Regions from separate parts of the Variovorax sp. FG153 genome, predicted to be linked through region 2. Evidence: riboswitches for the same ligand, from Rfam matches in the RefSeq annotation. Region 2 holds a riboswitch; the other holds the start of a gene.
The links. Region 2 has a riboswitch for cobalamin ahead of ACODT0_RS36810 (TonB-dependent siderophore receptor). Riboswitches for the same ligand answer to the same signal wherever they lie in the genome.

Region 1: it holds a riboswitch for cobalamin, as region 2 does, so the genes downstream of both, ACODT0_RS21060 (TonB-dependent receptor) here and ACODT0_RS36810 (TonB-dependent siderophore receptor) in region 2, are expected to answer to the same signal.

The regions. Positions count from the first base shown of each region.
Region 1 covers NZ_JBMDKG010000019.1:91,596-96,077, forward strand. Annotated here, with positions in the region: gene ACODT0_RS21050 (hypothetical protein) at 1-157, opposite strand, end outside; gene ACODT0_RS21055 (hypothetical protein) at 403-699, shown strand; cobalamin riboswitch at 747-1,032, shown strand; gene ACODT0_RS21060 (TonB-dependent receptor) at 1,270-3,369, shown strand; gene ACODT0_RS21065 (PepSY domain-containing protein) at 3,371-4,482, shown strand, end outside.
Region 2 covers NZ_JBMDKG010000057.1:11,694-16,175, reverse strand. Annotated here, with positions in the region: gene ACODT0_RS36815 (ABC transporter substrate-binding protein) at 1-440, opposite strand, end outside; gene ACODT0_RS36810 (TonB-dependent siderophore receptor) at 443-2,521, opposite strand; cobalamin riboswitch at 2,706-2,963, opposite strand; gene ACODT0_RS36805 (ATP-binding protein) at 3,038-4,482, opposite strand, start outside.

The DNA of each region.
Region 1 (4,482 bases), on a different contig from region 2:
GGTAGACGTCGTCGCCGCTCGTGCCCTGTTCGATGAGCTGGCGGCCGATCCGGTCGGCGTCCTCCGCGCTCGGGAACATCACCATCGAGTAGCCGGTGGGATAGAACGCGCCGCCGATGCTCGATGTCATCCGCGATTCCAGGCTGAACTGCTTCATTGGGGGGCCTCCTGTGTGTCTTGGCTGGCTGCTGATCCGCTTCGAAACTAGGCCGCGCACCGGCGCTCGCATGTAGGAGAAGCCCGGGAGCTGGGAACGGTGGGCGCCAACGCCCGTCGCAGGAGGCCCACAGGGTTTTCGCCGGCGGTGAACGTGATCGAGTACACGCGCGTTGTGACAGGGCGTGTCCACGATCCCGGCGGCGCGCCCCCATCATCGCCAACGCCCACCTTCCAGAGCTTCGCGTGAACACCATCCCCGCCACCCTGTCGCCGTCGCCCCGCAACCTCGCGCTGACCGTCCACGAGCTGGAGCCCGGCGAGTTCTACTGGGTGCTGATGGAGGCGGTCGACGATGCCGCGGGCGAGGGCGCGGTGCATTCCTACCTGCCGCTCGAAGCGGCCATCGAGCCGCACACCAGCTATTCGAACGCGCTGGTGGCCGGCGTCAGCGTGCTGCGCCGGCTGTTCGGCACCGAAGGCCCCGGCCGGCCGCAGGACACCCGCACGCCCGACGAGCCCGCGCGCACCCGCTCCCTATAATTCCCGCCGTTCGGTGCGGCCATTCTTCCGAGGAAGGAAGGACGCACCGGCACCACGGTTCGAAGGTGCCCCGCCAGCCATGCATGCCATGGCCACGGGGTTAAACGGGAAGCAGGTGCGACGCGTCGGTTCACGGATCGACGCCTCCATTCCTGCGCTGCCCCCGCAACGGTCAGCGGATCTGGACGTCCTTACGCCATGCCCCCAGGGCATCGGCAGCCACTGCGCCCCCAAGGCGTGGGAAGGCGAGGGCTTCCGCAACGGCGCTGCAGTATCGACTGCGCGCCGCTGCGCTCCGCGAGCCCGGATACCGGCCTTCGTCACCGCCTCGGACGCTGCGGGAGTGCGTGTCCGGGCCGCCGGCCGGCGAAGTGCTCGCTTTACCCGCCGCCGGTCCCGGCCATCGATCGACCTCCCGCCGCGTCCACGTTCGGTCAGAGCACCTGCGGGGACGCGGGTCGGAGGAGAAGTCACATGGATCACGCATCGCCGCCAGGCGATCGCAGGGGCGCGGCCGGCCGTCGCCCGCACCGCCACCGGGGTCGCCCGGCCACCCGCCGCCTCGGCGGCATGTCCGCCGCCATCGGCCTGGCCTTCGGGGCCGGCAGCGGCTTCGCGCAGCAGGCCGCCACCAGCCTGCCGCCGGTGCAGGTCGAGGCCGGCGCCCAGACCGCGTTGTCGCTCGCCGAGCCCACGCAGACCGGCAGCCGCCTCGGCCTCACGCCGCTCGAGACGCCCGCCAGCATCGAGGTGCTGACCGGCGAGACCATCCGCGCGCGCGGCGACGTCTCCGTCATCGAGGCCGCCACCCGCGCCACCGGCATCACCGGCGCGCCCTCGCCGGGCAACGGCAGCACCTCGATGGCCGCACGCGGCTTCTCGGGCCATGGCTCGGTGATGCAGCTGTTCGACGGCACGCGGCTGTTCGCGGGCGCGGGCACCGTCACCTTCCCGTTCGACACCTGGTCGGTCGACCGCATCGAGGTGCTGCGCGGCGCGGCCTCGGTCATGTATGGCGAAGGCGCGATCGGCGGCGCGATCAACGTGGTGCCCAGGAAGCCCACGCGCGGACCGATCCACAACGAGGCGCTGCTGAGCTACGGCTCCGACGCCACGCGCCAGGCCGCCTTCGGCAGCGGCGGCGCGATCAACGACAAGCTTTCGTACCGCTTCGACATCAGCCACCGCGCCACCCACGGCTTCATGGCGCGCGGCGAGGGCGAGAGCCTGGCCGTCGGTGGTGCGCTGCGGCTGGACGTCTCGCCCGAGCTGCAGTTCACCCTGTCGCACGACGAGGGCCGCCAGTCGCCGCAACGCTACCAGGGCGTGTCGCTGATCGACGGGCGCCTCGACGGCCGGACCCTGCGCCAGAACTACAACGTCGACGACGCCGAGCTCAAGTACGACGACAAGTGGACCCGCCTCGACGCGCTCTGGACGCCCAGCGATGCCGTCACCGTGCACAACCAGCTCTACCGGCTCGCGAGCCAGCGCCACTGGCGCAACAGCGAGACCTACACCTTCAATGCCGCCACGCGCCGCGTGACGCGCGGCGACTACCTCGAGATCGGCCACGACCAGGAGCAGGTCGGCAACCGCACCGACGCCACCTTCCGGCACGAACTGTTCGGCATGAAGAACCAGGTGCTGGTGGGCTTCGACGTGAACCGCATCGACTTCCTGAACTCGAGCGACTCGCCCTACGGCGGCCGCTCGGTGGTCGACCCCTTCGTCTTCCTGCCCGGCTACTACCAGTCGCCGTCGCCCTACCTGCCGCGCTACCGGACCCGCACCAGCACCTATGCCGTGTTCGCCGAGGACAAGCTGGCCTTCAATGAGCGCTGGTCGCTGGTCGCCAGCCTGCGCTGGGACCATGCCAAGGTGGCGCGCACCGACCTGGCCAACGCGGCCAACAGCCTCACGAAGACCTTCGAGTACGCCACCGGCCGCATCGGCGCGGTGTATGCGCCCGATGCCTCGCAGTCCTTCTATGCGCAGCTGGCGCACGCGGCCGATCCGCTGACCTCGCTGATCAGCACCTCGACCACGCAGGCGCCGTTCGACCTCAGCACCGGCAACCAGGTCGAGGTCGGCTACAAGCGTCAGCTGGCCGATAACCGCGGCGCCTGGACCGTGGCGGCCTACCGCATCGAGAAGAAGAAGCTGCTGTCGCGCGACCAGAACAACCCCAGCGTCTCGCAGCAGGTCGGCAAGCAGTCGTCCGAGGGCATCGAGGCCACGCTCGACCTCGCTCTGACCCCGACGCTGCGGCTAGGGGCCAATGCGGCCAGGCTGCGCGCGCGCTACGACGACTTCAACGAGGCCGTGAGCGGCCGACTGGTCTCGCGCGCCGGCAACACGCCGTTCGGCGTGCCCGAGGCAGCGGCCAACCTGTTCCTGCACTGGCATTTCCTGCCGCAGTGGGAGGCCGAGTTCGGCCTGCGCTACGTCGGCTCGCGCCAGGTCGACGCGGCCAACTCGCGCAAGATCGGCTCCTACACCGTGGCCGACGCCTCGGTGAGCTGGCAGGCCAACAAGTCGCTCAAGCTCGCGCTGCGCGGCTACAACCTCGGCGACCGCCGCTATCCGCTGTCGTTCTCGAACAGCGGCAACCAGTGGCTGCTGGGCCGTCCGCGCTCCTTCGAGCTGTCGGCGCTGGTGAACTTCTGAGATGACGCACGCCGCGCGCCGCGCCCGCGCCGATCGCCGCACTGCCTGGCAGCGCGCGTGGCCGCTCGCGCGCCACTGGCTCTACTGGACCCACCGCTGGCTCGGCATCGGCGGCTGCCTGCTGTTCGTCATGTGGTTCGTCTCGGGCGTGGTGATGATGTACGTGGGCTATCCCACGCTCACCGAGGGCGAGCGGCTCGCGGGCCTGCGCGCGCTCGACGTCGGCCAGGCCCGGGTCTCGCCCGTGGCCGCGCTCGAGGCCCTGCCCGAAGCAGCGCGCCAGCAGCCGCCGCGCCGCGTCGCGCTCGAGATGCAGGGCGGCGCGCAGCCGCAGCCGGTGTGGCGCATCGTCGATGCGCGCGGCGGCCGCCATGCGGTGTCGGCGCGCGACGGCCGGCTGCTGGCCGGCACCGACGCCGCGCAGGCCGAGGCCGTGGCGCGCGACTTCTCGGGCCAGCCCGGCGCGCGCTGGGCCGAGACGCTCGAGCGCGACCAGTGGACCGTGCCGCAGGGCCTCAACCCGCTGCGCCCGCTGCACCGCATCGAACTCAACGACGCGGCGGACACCGAGCTCTACGTGTCGGCGCGCACCGGCGAGGTGGTGCGCGACACCACGCGCTCCGAGCGCTTCTGGAACTGGCTCGGCTCGGTGCCGCACTGGATCTACTTCACGCCGCTGCGCGCCGATCCGCCGCTGTGGCACGACGTGGTGGTGTGGCTCTCTGCCGCCTGCATCGTCTCGGCCGTAACCGGCATCGTGATCGGCATCCTGCGCATCCGGCTGCGCCGGCGCTTTCGCAACGGGTCCGTCACGCCCTACACCGGCTGGATGGCCTGGCACCACATCGCGGGCCTGGTCGGCGGCTTCTTCGTGCTGACCTGGATCGTGAGCGGCTGGCTCTCGATGAACCCGAACCGCTGGTTCGAGCGCAACCCGGTCGACGCGGCCGCGGTGGCGCGCTACACCGGCGGCGAGATATCGACCTTTCCGTGGCCGCCCGCCATGCCGCCGGCGGGCGAGGGCGCCGCTGCACCGCGCGAGGCACTGCTGCAATGGTTCGACGGCCGGCCGCTGCTGCAGCTGCGCGATGCGCAGGCACGCGTGCGCGTGCT
Region 2 (4,482 bases):
TCGATGTTGCGGAACACCGAGGGCAGGTCCGGATGCGCGAGCACCACGCAGGGAAGCTTCGCGCGGTCGAAGGCATCGACCAGCGACAGCGCCGAATGGTGCGAGGGCGTGACCACGAGCAGGTCGGGCTGGAAGGCGGCCACCGCCTCGGCCGAGTAGCCGAGCGCGCCGCCGATGCTGGGCTTGCTGCGCACATCCTCGGGCCAGCGCACGCGCCCGCCGATGGCCACCACCCGGTCGGCCAGGCCCAGCGCCCAGGCCAGCTCCACGTTGCTCGGGAACACCACCACGATGCGTTGCGGCGCGCGCGGCACGACCACGCGCCGGCCCAGCGCATCGACGAGCTCGCGCGGGAAGCCGGCCGACGGCGCCTCCTCGGCGCCCGCGGGCAGAACGGCCGTCATGCACACCATGCCGAGGATCGCGTCGCGCCGGTTCACGCTCAGAAGGTGTAGCGCGCGCGGGCGAACACCGTCCTCGGTGCGCCGGCGTTGCCGGCTTCCTGCGCCGACAGGTCGTCGGCGATGTAGTACTTGTTCGTCAGGTTGTTCACTCCGGCCTGCAGTGTGAGCGAAGGATTGACGCGGTAGGCCACGGCGACGTTGAGCAGCAGGTAGCCGGGCAGCTTCTGCGGATTGACCGCATTGTCGCGGAGGTAGCGGCTGCCCACGTAGCTCGCGGTGCCGGTCACGGCCCAGGCGCCGTGCGCATAGGTCAGGCCCGCGCCGGCGATGTTGTGGGCCGACATGCGCACGCGATAGCCGCCGAAGTTGGTGCTGCGCGCGCCGCTGTCGGTGTAGGTCTGGAAGTCCTTGAGCCGCGCGTCCTGCCAGGTGTAGTGCAGGTAGCCGTTCCAGCGCGGCGAGAGCTGGAACTGCAACTGGGTTTCGATGCCCTTGGTGCGCGAGGTCGCGTTGCTGAAGACGAAGGAGTCGGGGCCGTTGCGGTAGGAGCGCTGGCCGTCGATCTTCTCGGCCTCGAACAGGCTGAGCTGGTAGCTCCAGCGGTCGTCCGCCGCGCGGCCCTTCAGGCCCACTTCCTTGCTGCGCGTGATCTCGGGCCGCAGGATGTCGGGCACCACCACGCCGCCGCGCGTGTTGAGCGCCACCGCCTGCGGCCGGAAGCCTTCGCTCCAGTTCGCGAACACGGCGTGCGAGGAGGCATCGCCCTGCAGGAACAGCCAGTCCACGCCGGCGCGCGGGCTGGTGTGGCTGCCTTCCTGCGCCGAGATCACCTGCGTGCCCGTGCGGCCGAGCGTCTGCTCGAAGCGGTCGTGGCGCACGCCCAGCGTGAAGCCGACCGGGCCGTACTCGAAGCGGTCCTGCAGGTAGACGCTGCGCACCTCCTGGTCGAAGCGCGAGGAGGTGATGCTGCCGCGCACGCCGCGCGGATCGTTGCGCACGTTGCTCACGGGGATGTCGTAGAACGGCCCGCGGTAGGTGGGCGCGTTGCTGAAGCTCGGCGAGTCGAGGCCTTGCCAGCCGCGCTCGAGGTTGAAGCCGGCCTGGAACTCGTTGCTCCAGCCCTTGCCCGCCATCAGGTGCGTGGCGGCGAGCTCGTGGTAGACGCCGCGGTCGGCGGTGTAGCTCTCGGAATAGCCCTTGCTCACGGCCGCGGGCGGCGGAACGATGGTGATGCCGCCGGCGAAGAAGCGGTTGTAGCGCGCGAAGCTGCTCAGGTGATTGATCGACCAGCCGGCGCCGAGCTCGAAGCGGTTCTTCCACGAGAAGGACTGGTAGTCGCCCGTGACGTAGGAGTCGGGAATGCCGTAGTTGTCGCGCGAGGTGATGCCGAAGATCGGCTTGCCGTTGACCAGCGGCACGATCGAGCCGCGGTCGCCGCGCACGCGCGTGTCGTAGAGCTGGAAGCCGGTGGTCCAGTTGCGCGTGACGGCGAAATCGCCGCCGACCAGCAGGGCCGACTGCGCGCGGCCGGCGTCGCGCTGGAAGCCGTTGTAGTCGCTGTTGGCCACGCCCACGTAGAGGTTGCCGCGCTCGAAGTCCCAGCGGTAGCGCAGGCTGCCGTCGAGGCGGCCGTAGCTGCCGACGGTGGCCGTGAGGCTGCCGCCCGCGCGCTCGGGCTTCATGAAGAACTGCGCCACGCCGCCGATCGCGTTCTTGCCGTAGAGCGCCGAGGCCGGGCCCTTGATGAACTCGAGCCGGTCGACCAGGTCGGGCGCGATCAGCGTGATGTCGGCATTGCCCTGCAGCAGGCGCAGCGGCACGCCGTCCATCAGCACCAGCACGTCCTGCGTGTCGCGCAGGCCGCGGGTCTCGAAGCGCGAGTAGTAGTTGCCCTGCGTGCCGTACTGCAGGCCCGGCACGCTGCGCAGCGTGTCCTCGAGCGTGACGGCGCCCACCGCGTCGAGCTGCGCGCGTTCGACCGAATAGGTGGCGAAGGGCAGGCGCAGCGTGTCGGCTTCCTGGCGCGTGGCGGTGGAGATCGTCTTGCGGTCGCTGACGGTGGTGGGCGGCAGCGAGCCTTCGGCGTCCTGCGCCGAAGCGACCGAGGCGAGCAGCATGACGCCGGATCCGATGAGGGCTTGGTGGGGTCTGACGCGGCCGCGCCGGGAGATGTTGCGCACGAGGGTTTCCTTCGGGCCCGCGCTCCCGCGGGCCATGAGAACAACCGGACGCCGAGGGGACCCGCCAGCGACCGGCCCCGCGCCCATGCGTGACCGATACGGCTTGCCTGCACTCCCGCAGCGACCGAACGAGGCGAAGGCCGGTATCCGGGCTTGCGGAGCGCCGCGGTGCATCGGGGAGATGCGCCGTTGCCGCGATCCTCGCCTTCCCATGCCGGGGCACAGTGGCTGACGATGCCCGCGAGGGCATCGACCGTGAGAACCGCGAATCCGCCGACCGTTGCGGGGGCAGCGCAGGACTGGGGCCTGGAGGACCCGTCACCTGCTTCCCGTTTAACGCCGGTCGAGGGACCGGCGCACCTTCGCGCGTGCCGGCTTGGGTGATGCTTTCGTTTGCATCGGCCGGCGGGGCGGATTATAGGAGCGGGTCTTGCGCCGCCCGGCGCGAAAAGCTCAGGGCGCGGGCGTGGGCGTGTGTGGCAGCCGCACCGTGAACACCACGTAGCCGTCGTCGTGCGCATAGCCGATGCTGCCGCGGTGCGAGCGCACGATGGCCTGCGCGATGTGCAGCCCCAGGCCCAGTCCGCCCTTGTTGCGCTCGTTGGGCACGCTGCGCTGCTTGAAGGCGCTGAACAGGTCGGGCACCAGCGCGGCATCGATCGGCGGCGCGCGATTGGCCACGCTGAACACCACGTGCGTGTCGACCTGCTCGAGCCGGATGCGCACCGCCTCGCCGGGCAGGCCGTGGTGGCGCGCATTGCTCACGAGGTTGCCGACCAGCTGCGCCATGCGGTCGGGGTCGGCCAGCACGGGCAGCGTGCTGGGCGCCTCCAGCTCGAGCTGCGAGCCGGGGTAGGCGGTGCGCGACTCGTCGACCGCGTCTTCCAGCAGCCGTGCCAGGTCGATCTGCGCCGGCACCACCTGCAGGCCCATGCCGCTTTGCAGGCGCGAGGCATCGAGCACCTGGCCGATCAGCCGCGCCATGCGGCTGCTCGAGGTCTGGATGCGCTGGCCCAGCCGCGCGCCGGCGTTGCTGCCGTCGGGCAGGCTGCGCTCGAGCAGCTTGGCCGCCATCGTGATCGACTGCAGCGGATCGCGCAGGTCGTGGCCGAGCACGGCCAGCAGCTCGGTGCGGGCCTTGTAGGTGTCGGCCAGCCGCGCCGCGCTGGCGCGGATCAGCTCGTCGCGCAACTGGCGCGCGAAGTCGAGGTCGTTGGTGCCCCAGGGCACGCTGGTGTCGCGCACCGTCTCCTTCCACACGTCGAAGGAGCCGCGCGGCGTGAGCCGGGGGCCGAGCGGGCCGCTCACGTAGTGCTTCTCGGGCTTGCCGCCCCAGCTGATGGTCTCGACCTGCTCCTTGCGCGCGAGCACCAGCCAGCCGTTGTCGATCGCGTCGAAGCGCAGCGCGAGAAAGCCGCACCACACGCCGCCCAGCGAACGCAGGTTCTCGGGCAGCCGCTCGCGCTCGTGCAGCGCCACGATCTCGTCGCCGTTCGTCGACGCGGTGAGCCACTGGATCAGCGCCGCCGCGGCCTCGCGCGGCATCTCGCCCTCCACGTGCAGCCGCGACTGCTCGGCGATGACCGCCGCCTGCGCGTCGAAGGCATCGGCCAGCGGGCGCGCCAGGCCGATCAATGCGCTGAAGGTGTCCTCGGCATGCAGCACGGCCTCGATCAGCGAGCCGCGCAGTTGCGCCGCGCTCGAGGCCCGGCCCGCCTGCTCGCGCGACAGCAGGCTCTGCACGTTCGAGGCCAGCACCTGCGCGAGCACGTCGCAGGCCATGCGGATCGCGTAGGGCACCTGGTGGGCGCTGCGATGGTGGCAGGCCAGCATGCCCCAGAGCTGGCCGTTGATGACGATCGAGATGCTCATCGACGCGCCCACGCCCATGTTGCGCA